Regions from separate parts of the Enterobacter sp. JS8-1 genome, predicted to be linked through region 4. Evidence: predicted binding sites of a transcription regulator. Region 4 holds the regulator's gene; each other region holds the start of a gene.
The links. Region 4 encodes CRP, which controls carbon source genes, mostly activating them, when cyclic AMP is high. Its sites were predicted from a motif close to ATGTGANNNNNNTCACAT; they were not measured.

Region 1 (3,141 bases), 1.2 Mb from region 4:
GTGGTGCAGCCCAGCGCTTTCAGCGTCGCGGCGGTGGCGTCCCACTGAATCAGCGGCGCATCGGCTTTTTCTGCCAGAATGGCGCGCTGAATGTCCGGATAGTCGTAGCCGTTCAGGCTCAGCAGGTTAAGTGCGCCCTGCAGCGGAGGCAGCGTAGGGTTAAACGCGGCGTTCTCCGCATAGCTGCCGGTAAAGATGCGGCCATCACGGCACTGTAGCGCCACGCCGCTTGGCGATTGACTGTATGGCGTATGGCTCTTGTTCGCCGCACGAATGGCCGCTTCGCTCAGGTCATCGCCGGACAGGGCGAAACCGTGATCCTGCTCGTCCATCAGCAGCGTTTTAATCTCGAGATCTTTCGGACCGAAGGCGTCCGGCAGGTAATCCCCCAGCGTATGCGGCGCGCGGCCCGGCAGGTTAATGCGCAACTGCAGCCCGCTGTTCAGCTCGTTCATAAACTGACGGCAGTGACCGCAAGGGGTGTAGTTAACGGTGATGGCGCTCAACGCTTTTTCACCGCGCATCCAGGCGTGGCTGATGGCGCTTTGCTCGGCGTGAACGGTCTGCTGCATGGTCGCACCGAGGAACTCCATGTTTCCGCCGAAGTACCAGGTTCCGCTTACGCCGCGTGCAATGGCGCCGACGTTGAAGTGGGAAAGGTCGGCACGCGCGCAGGCAGCAGCCAGGGGCAGCAGTGCGAAAGCCAGCGCGTCTTCATCCAGTCCCGTTGCCTGTTTCAGCGTCGTGACCTGCTCCGCCGTCAGCTGGGCGGGGAAATGCGCATCCGCCAGAACCGGAGCCAGGGCTGATTGCAAATTCTCTGCAAGCTGGGCGAAAGCAGCTTGAAAACGTGGGTGCATGGCGTTTGCCTCATAAAGGTTAATGGATCGGTAGTGTACGGAGCCGTTGGGGCTTTATATGTGATCCACTTCTCATTATGTATGCAACTTATGAAAACAAAATGAAAATTGCGCGACGCATCGCAAATTTTAGCCCATCACCGCCAGAATAATCGGGAAGACAAAGGGTGCAATCAGGGAGGTGATAATCCCGCAGATCACCAGCGCCAGCGAGCTAAACGCCCCTTCCTGATAGTCCACTTCGGCGCAGCGCGCGGTGCCCAGGGCGTGAGATGCAGTCCCCATCGCCAGACCACGTGCAGCTTTGGTGCGGATCTTCATCAGATTCAGCAGGGTATGGCCAAACACCGCGCCCAGGATCCCGACGAAAATCACGCACATCGCACTGATAGCCGGAATGCCACCGATGCTGCCGCCCACGGCCATCGCAATCGGTGTGGTGACGGACTTCGGCAGAATAGAGGCGGCAATCTGCGGAGAGGCGCCCATTAACAGGGCCACCGAGGTGCCGGTGATCATCGCCACCAGGCTACCGATAAAGCAGATGGTGATGATGGACTTCCATCGGGCGCGGATCTGGTGCAGCTGTTCATATAAAGGAAATGCCAGCGCGACAACGGCAGGCTGCAGCAGATCGTTTAAAATTTTGCTCCCTGCGAAGTAGCGTTCGTAGGGAATGCCGGTGAGCAGCAGGAACGGAATAATCACCACCATCGCCACCAGCAGCGGGTTGAGCAAAGGCATTTTGAAGCGTACGGCAAGTTTTCGTGCAGCGAAGAACACCGCCAGGGTTAACGGCAGCGACCACCAGATATTGGCCATCATTTTTTTGTTTTCTCCCCGACCACTTTACGTTCGCCATGCACGATGTGCGAACTCCAGCTCACCACCAGGAATACCACCAGCGTACTGACCGCACAGGAGACGACAATCGGGCCGAACTGCGCTTTGAGCACGTCGTAATATTGCATGACACCTACGCCGATGGGCACGAAAAGCAGCGCCATGTAGCGGATAAGGACGAAGCAGCCAGGATTGACCCACTTCGCGGGCAGCACCTGTAACGCCAGCAGCACAAACAGGATCAGCATCCCGATAATGCTGCCGGGAATGACGATCGGCAGCAGCGAGGCGATGAAAATCCCGGCGTACAGGCAGGCGTAAATCAGGACGAATGCGCGCAGATACTGCCAGATTGTATTCAGTGATTTGCTCATGGTGAAAGTCCTTGATGAAACGCATTCATCATACAATTAAACCCAGAAATGTGCCACGGATCACATCATGAAATTTGAGCATACCAGACATTCCAGAATGGAACGCCGTGCTTTCCTCAACCATACAGAGCAGATACTATAGCGCGTCTTTTTTCACAGGTACTGCTATGCGTGTTTTACTGGCCCCTATGGAAGGCGTGCTCGACTCCCTCGTGCGCGAGCTTCTGACCGAGGTGAACGATTACGATCTCTGCGTGACGGAGTTTTTGCGCGTGGTCGATATGTTGTTGCCGGTAAAATCCTTCTATCGTCTGTGCCCCGAGCTGCACAACCAGAGCCGGACGACCTCCGGTACGCTGGTGCGTATTCAGCTGCTGGGGCAGTACCCAGAATGGCTGGCGGAGAACGCCGCCCGTGCGGTTGAGCTGGGCTCTTATGGCGTCGATCTCAACTGCGGCTGTCCGTCGAAGATGGTGAACGGCAGCGGGGGCGGGGCGACGTTGCTGAAAGATCCTGAACTCATTTATCGCGGCGCGAAGGCGATGCGTGAGGCCGTGCCGTCGCATCTGCCGGTGACGGTAAAGGTGCGCCTGGGCTGGGACAGCGACGCGCGGCAGTTTGAAATTGCCGATGCGGTGCAGCAGGCCGGTGCCACCGAGCTGGTGGTGCACGGGCGTACTAAAGAGGACGGCTACAAAGCGGACCGCATTAACTGGCAGGCGATTGGCGAGATCCGCAAACGCCTCAGCATTCCGGTTATCGCCAACGGCGAAATCTGGGACTACGAAAGTGCGCAGGCGTGCATGAAGGAGACGGGCTGTAATGCGGTGATGATAGGCCGCGGCGCGCTGAACGTGCCGAACCTCAGCCGGGTGGTGAAATATAATGAACCGCGTATGCCGTGGGCAGACGTGGTCACGCTGCTGCAAAAATACAGCCGTCTGGAAAAGCAGGGCGACACCGGTTTGTATCACGTTGCGCGTATTAAGCAGTGGCTCAGTTATTTGCGCAAGGAATATAGCGAAGCGTTAGGCTTATTTCAGGAGATCCGTACGCTACAGACC
Region 2 (3,141 bases), 1.1 Mb from region 4:
ACCGGCGCTGGAGGCCAGCACCTGGTTCATGTCGGTCAGCAGCGCGGTGGTGCGCACGCCTGCGCCGTTGGAGACGCCAACGATCGCTTCGGCAAGCGCAGCAGAAAGCTCATAGGTTGGCATAAACGCGCCGCTGCCCACTTTTACGTCCATCACCAGCGCGTCAAGCCCTTCAGCCAGTTTCTTCGCCAGGATAGAGGCAGTGATCAGCGGGATGGAGTCAACGGTCGCGGTAATATCACGCGTCGCGTAGAAACGCTTGTCTGCCGGAGCAAGAGAGCTGGTCTGGCCGATAATCGCCACACCAACGTCTTTAATAATGTCGCGGAAGCGGCCGTCATCCGGGAAGATATCGAAGCCCGGAATGGCTTCCAGTTTGTCGAGCGTACCGCCGGTATGACCCAGGCCACGCCCGGAGATCATCGGGATGTAACCGCCGCAGGCTGCCACCATTGGGCCGAGCATCAGGGAGGTTACGTCGCCCACGCCGCCAGTGGAGTGTTTATCCACAATAGGGCCGTTGAGGTTGAGGCTTTTCCAGTCCAGAACGGTTCCTGAATCTCGCATCGCCATGGTCAGCGACACGCGCTCAGGCATCGACATATCGTGGAAGAAAATGGTCATCGCCAGAGCCGCAATCTGCCCTTCAGAGACGGTGTTATCACGAATGCCGTTGATAAAGAAGCGGATCTCTTCGTCGCTTAATGCATGACCATCACGTTTTTTACGAATAATTTCTTGTGCGAGAAACACGGTAACCTCCATGCGGAATCGGGGGAGTTGTGGCGGGTGGCGCTACGCTTACCCGCCCTACGATCCTGTAGGCCGGATAAGCGAAGCGTCATCCGGCATTGTCTGGCAATCAGTAGCTGCTTGCACTCTTACCGTCGCCGTGACCCAGCGCTTTCAGCAGGCTTGCCAGCAGGCTGGACGCGCCGAAGCGGTAGTGACGGGAATCCGCCCAGTCGGCACCAAACAGTTCGTCGGCAATCGCCAGGAACTGCTGCGCGTCTTCAGCGGTACGCACACCACCCGCAGGTTTGAAACCAACCGTTTTGGACACGCCCATATCACGAATGACTTCCATCATGATGCGCGCGCTTTCCGGGGTCGCATTCACCGGCACTTTACCGGTAGAGGTTTTAATGAAATCCGCACCAGCTTTGATGGAGATTTCAGACGCCTTACGAATAAGCGCCTCTTCTTTCAGCTCGCCGGTTTCGATGATCACTTTGAGCAGCACGTTTGCCGCCGCACACGCGTCTTTACAGGCTTTCACCAGGTCAAAACCGACCTGCTCGTTGCCCGCGATCAGCGCGCGGTACGGGAACACCACGTCCACTTCGTCTGCACCGTAAGCAATCGCCGCGCGGGTTTCTGCCAGCGCAATCTCGATATCATCGTTGCCATGCGGGAAGTTAGTTACGGTTGCAATGCGCACATCCGGCGTGCCCTGCTCTTTCAGCGTCTTACGGGCAATCGGGATAAAGCGCGGGTAGATACAGATGGCTGCGGTGTTACCCACCGGCGTTTTCGCCTGATGGCACAGGGCGATGACTTTTTCATTGGTGTCGTCATCGTTCAGGGTGGTCAGGTCCATCAGTTTCAACGCGCGCAGGCTGCTTGCAGTTAAATCGGTCATAACATTCTCCAACGGCAGTGCCGTATAAATTTTACCTTGCGGGTCTGTGAGTATTCTAACATTCACCCGCATCCACACTTCGACATTCATCACAGTTAATGAAAACTACATACAAATTTGCATTACTGTAATGAGATCTTCTTCAAATTTTATCGCGCTAACTGCTGACTAAAGCAGCGATACCCCCTGTCGGATCAAAAGCCCCAACAGGCTGGCTTTCTACAATCTGTTCATCATCCGCAGAATACTAAAGGAAGCGCACATGCCCCACTCCAGCCTCGACGCCCTGCAACAACGTTGCCAGCACATTGTGACAAGCCCGGTGTTAACGCCTGAGCAAAAACGTCATTTTCTGGCGCTGGAAGCGGAAAACGATCTGCCCTATCCCGCCCTGCCGCAGGCAGCACGCGCCGCGCTGGACGAGGGTTTTATCTGCGACATGTTCGAAGGCCATGCGCCTTATAAACCGCGCTACGTTCTGCCGGATTATGAAAAATTCCTGGCTAACGGTTCAGAATGGCTGGAGCTGGAAGGGGCGAAAGACTTTGATGACGCCCTCTCGCTGTTAACCATCCTTTATCACCATGTTCCGTCCGTAACATCGATGCCCGTCTATCTGGGCCAGCTGGATGCAATACTGAACCCTTATGTTAGAATTCTAACACAAGAAGAGATCGATAGCCGAATAAAACGTTTCTGGCGCTATCTAGACAGAACCCTGCCGGATGCCTTTATGCACGCCAATATCGGCCCGGCGGATACGCCCGTCACACGCGCCATTCTACGCGCCGATGCAGAGCTGAAGCAGGTTTCGCCGAATCTGACCTTTATCTACGATCCAGATATCACCCCGGACGATTTGCTGCTTGAGGTGGCGAAAAACATATGTGAATGCAGTAAACCGCATGTTTCCAATGGTCCGGTGAATGATAAAATTTTCACAAAAGGTCGCTATGGCGTGGTGAGTTGTTACAACTCTCTGCCGCTTACAGGCGGTGGCAGCACCCTTGTACGCCTTAACCTTAAGGCCATTGCCGAACACAGCGCTTCTGCCGAAGACTTCTTTACCCGCACGCTCCCGCACTACTGCCAGCAGCAAATCGCCATCATCGATGCGCGCTGCGATTTCCTGTATACGCAATCTGGCTTCTTTGAGAATAGCTTCCTGGTGAAAGAGGGGCTGATTAACACCGATCGGTTTGTGCCGATGTTTGGCATGTACGGTCTGGCGGAAGCGGTGAACGTGCTCTGCGAGAAGGAAGGCATCGAGGGGCGTTACGGTAAAGACGAACAGGCTAACGCGCTGGGGTATCGCATCAGCGAGCAGCTCGCGGCATTCGTTGAAAACACGCCGGTGAAGCACGGCTGGAAGCATCGCGCGATGCTGCATGCGCAGTCGGGGATCAGTTCGGACTCGGGCACCACGCCGGGCGCGCGTCTGCCTTACGGCGACGAGCCGGATCCTATCAGCCATCTGCTGGCTGTTGCGCCGCATCACA
Region 3 (3,141 bases), 2.1 Mb from region 4:
TGATCGATCTGCAGTCCGGTAACGAGGATCGCGGTATCTGCGCCCTGCCGTTTACCCGCCAGTCTGACGAAAAGACCGTTTACATCCCGATGAACATCGTCGGTAACCTGTATGTATCTAACGGTATGTCCGCTGGTAACACCCGCAATGAAGCGCGCGTGCAGGGTCTGTCTGAAGTCTTCGAACGTCACATTAAAAACCGCATCATCGCCGAATCCATTAGCTTGCCAGAAATTCCGGCAGACGTGCTGGCGCGCTATCCGGGCGTGGTGGAATCCATCGCTAAGCTGGAAGCAGAAGGTTTCCCAATCTTTGCCTATGACGGCTCGCTGGGCGGCAAATATCCCGTTATCTGCGTCGTGCTGTTTAACCCGACCAACGGCACCTGCTTCGCCTCCTTCGGCGCGCACCCGGACTTCGGCGTGGCGCTGGAGCGTACCGTCACCGAGCTGCTGCAGGGCCGTAGCCTGAAAGATCTCGACGTGTTCACCCCGCCAACCTTTGACGATGAAGAAGTGGCCGAGCATACCAACCTCGAAACCCACTTCATCGACTCCAGCGGTTTGATCTCCTGGGACATGTTTAAGCAGGATGCAGACTATCCGTTCGTGGACTGGAGTTTTGCCGGTACCACGGAAGAAGAGTTCGCCACGCTGATGGCAATCTTCAAAGCGGAAGACCAGGACGTCTATATTGCTGACTACGAACACCTTGGCGTCTACGCGTGCCGCATTATCGTTCCTGGCATGTCCGACATCTACCCGGCTGAAGATCTGTGGCTGGCGAATAACAGCATGGGCGCGCACCTGCGCGAAACGCTGCTGGCCCTGCCGGGCAGCGAGTGGGAGAAAGAAGATTATCTGAACCTGATCGCCCAACTGGACGAAGAAGGCCACGATGACTTCACCCGCGTGCGTGAACTGCTGGGTCTGGCGACCGGTAAAGACAACGGCTGGTACACCCTGCGTATTGGTGAGCTGAAAGCGATGCTGGCTCTTGCGGGTGGCGATCTGGATCAGGCCCTGGCCTGGACCGAGTGGACCATGGAATTCAACCAGTCCGTCTTCTCAGCCGAGCGCACCAATTACTACCGCTGTCTTCAGACGCTGTTGCTGCTCGCTCAGGAAGAGGACCGTGAACCTCTGCAGTACTTGAATGCCTTTGTTCGTATGTACGGTGCAGATGCCGTCGAAGCAGCCAGCGCGGCGCTGAGCGGCGAAGAGCCGTTCTATGGCCTGCAGGCTGTTGATAGCGATCTGAAAGCCTTCCCGGCACATCAGTCGCTGCTGAAAGCGTATGAAAAATTACAGAAGGCAAAAGCCGCTTACTGGTCAAAATAAGCGCACATAACATTACCAGATGTAGGCGTATCCAATCGTCTGGGCTATATTACGGGGCAATTTCATTGCCCCTTTTTTTTATTTTTTCGGTAATGACGTTTGATTGTAATAATTAAGTTAATTACGGGTAAATATAATAATACTTACCCGGGCTGGACTGTTACTTTTTGTGGTAAATACTCCATTTTAATTAACTGTTTTACGGGAGGCCTAACGAAAAAATTCAACTCTTTTCACAACTTTTAAAATTTATTTTTATACGGATAATCAAATACTTACTCCGCATTCGCTGTAAATCCATACACATTGCGGGCCTATAAGCCAGGCGAGATATGATCTATATCAATTTCTCTTCTATAATGCTTTGTTAGTATCTCGTCGCCGACTTAATAAAGAGAGAGTTAGTGTGAAAGCTGACAACCCTTTTGATCTTTTACTCCCAGCTGCAATGGCCAAAGTTGCCGAAGAAGCGGGTGTCTATAAAGCAACGAAACACCCGATGAAGACGTTCTATCTGGCGATCACGGCCGGTGTGTTCATCTCAATCGCTTTCGTCTTCTACATCACTGCCACCACCGGTACTGCCGGGATGCCTTTCGGCATGGCCAAACTGATTGGCGGCATTTGCTTCTCACTGGGTCTGATTCTTTGCGTCATCTGCGGCGCCGACCTTTTCACCTCTACGGTGCTGATTGTTGTGGCGAAAGCCAGCGGAAGAATTACCTGGGGTCAACTGGCTCGCAACTGGCTAAACGTCTATGTTGGTAACCTGATTGGCTGTCTGCTCTTTGTTCTGTTGATGTGGCTCTCTGGCGAGTATATGACCGCCAACGGTGGCTGGGGGCTTAACGTCCTGCAAACCGCTGACCACAAAATGCACCATACATTTATCGAAGCTGTTGCTCTCGGCATCCTCGCAAACCTGATGGTCTGCCTGGCCGTCTGGATGAGCTACTCGGGTCGTAGCCTGATGGACAAAGCCATGATTATGGTTCTACCGGTTGCGATGTTTGTTGCGAGCGGCTTCGAGCACAGTATTGCGAATATGTTTATGATCCCAATGGGGATTGTTATCCGCAACTTTGCGAGCCCGGAGTTCTGGACCGCAGTTGGTTCAAATCCGGAAAGTTTCTCTCACCTGACAATCATGAACTTCATTACTGATAACCTGATCCCTGTCACTATCGGGAACATTATCGGTGGGGGTCTGTTAGTTGGGTTGACATACTGGGTCATTTACCTGCGTGGCGACGACCATCATTAATGGTTGTCTCAGGCAGTAAATAAAAAATCCACTTAAGAAGGTAGGTGTTACATGTCCGAGCTTAATGAAAAGTTAGCCACAGCCTGGGAAGGTTTTGCGAAAGGTGACTGGCAGAATGAAGTAAACGTACGTGACTTCATTCAGAAAAACTATACCCCGTATGAAGGTGACGAATCCTTCCTGGCTGGCGCAACTGACGCGACCACCAAGCTGTGGGACAGCGTAATGGAAGGCGTTAAACTGGAAAACCGTACTCACGCGCCAGTTGATTTTGACACCTCCGTTGCATCAACCATCACTTCTCACGATGCTGGCTACATCAACAAAGCCCTTGAGAAAATCGTTGGTCTGCAGACTGAAGCACCACTGAAACGCGCAATCATCCCGTTCGGTGGCATCAAAATGGTTGAAGGTTCCTGCAAAGCGTATAACCGCGAGCTGGACCCAATGCTGAAAAAAATCTTCACCGAATACCGCAAAACCCACAACCAGGGTGTATTCGATGTTTACACCAAAGACATTCTGAACTGCCGTAAA
Region 4 (3,141 bases):
AGCCTGCTGGAACAAACCTTCCGCGAATACGGGCAGAGCGGGACCGGGCAGTCCCGCAAATACCTGCACACCTACGACGAAGCGGTTCCCTGGAATCAGGTGCCGGGGACGTTCACCCCGTGGCAGCCGCTGCCGGAGCCGACCGACGTGCTGTTTTACGAAGGGCTACACGGCGGCGTGGTCACGCCTCAACACGACGTCGCGCGTCACGTGGATCTGCTGGTCGGCGTGGTGCCGATTGTTAACCTTGAATGGATCCAGAAGCTGACGCGTGACATGAGCGAGCGCGGGCATTCTCGCGAAGCGGTGATGGATTCCGTCGTGCGCTCCATGGAGGATTACATCAACTTCCTGACGCCGCAGTTCTCCCGCACCCACATCAACTTCCAGCGCGTGCCGACGGTGGATACCTCCAACCCGTTTGCGGCCAAAACGATCCCGTCGCTGGATGAGAGCTTTGTCGTCATCCATTTCCGCAATCTCGAAGGCATTGATTACCCCTGGCTGCTGGCGATGCTGCAGGGCTCGTTTATTTCGCACATGAATACGTTGGTGGTGCCGGGCGGAAAAATGGGGCTGGCGATGGAGTTAATTATGACGCCGCTGGTCCAGCGGCTGATGGAAGGGAAGCAGATCGCGTAAACATGTTCCCTCTCCCTGTGGGAGAGGGTTAGGGTGAGGGCATCAACACGCACGATGCCCCAATAATTAAGCCTCGATCACTTCATACGAATGCGTGATTTTTACCGCTTTCTCCAGCATTAACGCCACAGAGCAATATTTCTCCGCAGAAAGGTCTACGGCGCGTGATACTGCGGCATCTTTCAGTTCTTTACCGGTCACGATAAAGTGCAGATTAATGTGCGTGAACAGGCGTGGCGCCTCTTCGCGACGTTCGGAAGTAAGCTTCACTTCGCAATCGGTCACATCATGGCGACCTTTTTGCAAAATCGACACCACGTCAATTGCACTGCATCCGCCCGCCGCCATCAGCACCATCTCCATCGGGCTTGGGGCTTTGTCGCCGGAGTTACCGTCCATCAAAATCTGATGTCCAGAAGCGGATTCGCCCAGGAACGTTAAACCTTCAACCCATTTGACACGCGCTTGCATATTCATTAACTCCAACGTTGCATTTTTGGTGACAGATTACGCGTGCATTACATTTCTCGCAACGGAAGGCGACCTGCATCATGCTGAAGCGAGACACCAGGAGACACGCGGCAAAAGCTATGCTAAAACACTCTGGATGCTACAGTAATACATTGACGTTACACATGTATGCAGAGGACATCAAACTTTACTGGCTGCGAAACGTTACGACAGCCGACTTCCCAGGGTATGGGTAAGAATTCGATTGCAACCCCAGAGTCCGGATGCATCTTATGACTCTGGTGACAGCTTATAACAGAGGATAACAGCGCATGGTGCTTGGCAAACCGCAAACAGACCCGACTCTCGAATGGTTCTTGTCTCATTGCCACATTCATAAGTACCCATCGAAGAGCACGCTGATTCACCAGGGTGAAAAAGCGGAAACGTTGTATTACATCGTTAAAGGCTCGGTGGCAGTGCTGATCAAAGATGAAGAAGGGAAAGAGATGATCCTTTCTTATCTGAACCAGGGCGATTTCATCGGTGAACTGGGCCTGTTTGAAGAGGGCCAGGAACGTAGCGCCTGGGTTCGTGCAAAGACAGCATGTGAAGTGGCTGAAATTTCTTACAAGAAATTCCGTCAGCTGATTCAGGTTAATCCTGACATCCTGATGCGTCTTTCTTCCCAGATGGCGCGCCGTCTGCAGGTGACGTCTGAGAAAGTGGGTAACCTCGCCTTCCTGGACGTAACCGGCCGTATCGCGCAGACCCTGCTGAACCTGGCAAAACAGCCAGACGCCATGACCCACCCTGACGGCATGCAAATTAAAATTACCCGCCAGGAAATTGGTCAGATCGTCGGTTGCTCCCGTGAAACAGTGGGTCGTATCCTGAAAATGCTGGAAGACCAGAACCTGATCTCCGCCCACGGTAAAACCATCGTGGTTTACGGAACGCGTTAATTCCGCTCAAACGGCGTGCCATCGCAAGGTGTCACGCCGTTTTTGTCTCTACTCCTCATGTGGCGCAGGCTGATCTATCACCCGGAAGTTAACTACGCACTGCGACAAACGCTGGTGTTGTGCCTTCCTGTGGCCGTGGGCCTGATCCTCGGACACCTCCAGCAAGGTCTGCTGTTTTCCCTCGTGCCCGCCTGCTGCAACATTGCCGGTCTGGACACGCCGCATAAGCGCTTTTTCAAACGCCTGATTATCGGTGGCTGTCTGTTTGCTGGCTGTAGTCTCGCCGTACAGCTCCTGCTTGCCCGTGATATCCCTCTGCCCCTGATCCTGACCGTGCTGGCGATGACGCTTGGCGTGACGGCGGAAATCAGTTCGCTGCACGCGCGCCTGCTGCCCGCCTCGCTGATTGCGGCTATCTTCACCCTGAGCCTCGCCGGGAATATGCCGGTGTGGGAGCCGCTGCTGATCTACGCCCTTGGCACGCTCTGGTACGGGGTGTTTAACTGGTTCTGGTTTTGGCTCTGGCGGGAACAGCCGCTGCGTGAATCCCTGAGCCTGCTCTATGTGCAGCTTGCGGATTACTGTGAAGCCAAATACACCCTGCTCACCCAACATACCGACCCGGAGAAATCCCTGCCGCCGCTGCTGACGCGCCAGCAAAAGGTTGTCGACCTGATTAGCCAGTGCTACCAGCAGCTGCACATGCTTGCCGCCAACAAGAACCACGAATACAAACGGCTGCTGCGCACTTTCCAGGTGGGGCTGGACCTGCAGGAGCATATCTCCGTTAGCCTTCACCACCCGCAGGAGGTACAAAAGCTGGTAGAGCGCAGCCATGCAGAAGCAGTGATCCGCTGGAACGCCCAGACCGTCGCCGCGCGGCTTAGGGTACTGGCTGACGATATTCTCTATCACCGCTACCCCACGCGTTTTAACATGGATAAACAGCTCGGCGCGCTGGAGAAAATCGCCCGTCAGCATCCGGATAACCCGGTAGGCCAGTTTGCCGCCTGGCACTTCAGCCGTATCGCCCGCGTGTTGCGTACGCAGCGCCCGCTTTATCCCCGCGACCTGATGGCGGATA

Region 1: a site for CRP is predicted at 2,126-2,143, ahead of ACOQH0_RS15320 (CidA/LrgA family protein). Genes of this name have one in related genera too.
Region 2: a site for CRP is predicted at 1,773-1,790, ahead of deoC (deoxyribose-phosphate aldolase). Genes of this name have one in related genera too.
Region 3: a site for CRP is predicted at 1,671-1,688, ahead of focA (formate transporter FocA). Genes of this name have one in related genera too.

Annotation. Positions count from the first base shown of each region.
Region 1 covers NZ_CP185805.1:3,221,196-3,224,336, reverse strand. Annotated here, with positions in the region: gene cdd (cytidine deaminase) at 1-860, opposite strand, end outside; gene ACOQH0_RS15325 (CidB/LrgB family autolysis modulator) at 990-1,685, opposite strand; gene ACOQH0_RS15320 (CidA/LrgA family protein) at 1,682-2,077, opposite strand; gene dusC (tRNA dihydrouridine(16) synthase DusC) at 2,245-3,141, shown strand, end outside.
Region 2 covers NZ_CP185805.1:655,777-658,917, reverse strand. Annotated here, with positions in the region: gene deoA (thymidine phosphorylase) at 1-753, opposite strand, end outside; gene deoC (deoxyribose-phosphate aldolase) at 863-1,642, opposite strand; gene ACOQH0_RS03200 (YjjI family glycine radical enzyme) at 1,905-3,141, shown strand, end outside.
Region 3 covers NZ_CP185805.1:1,642,199-1,645,339, reverse strand. Annotated here, with positions in the region: gene ycaO (30S ribosomal protein S12 methylthiotransferase accessory factor YcaO) at 1-1,340, shown strand, start outside; gene focA (formate transporter FocA) at 1,747-2,604, shown strand; gene pflB (formate C-acetyltransferase) at 2,656-3,141, shown strand, end outside.
Region 4 covers NZ_CP185805.1:4,418,071-4,421,211, forward strand. Annotated here, with positions in the region: gene ACOQH0_RS21165 (phosphoribulokinase) at 1-642, shown strand, start outside; gene ACOQH0_RS21170 (OsmC family protein) at 709-1,113, opposite strand; gene crp (cAMP-activated global transcriptional regulator CRP) at 1,425-2,057, shown strand; gene ACOQH0_RS21180 (YccS/YhfK family putative transporter) at 2,115-3,141, shown strand, end outside.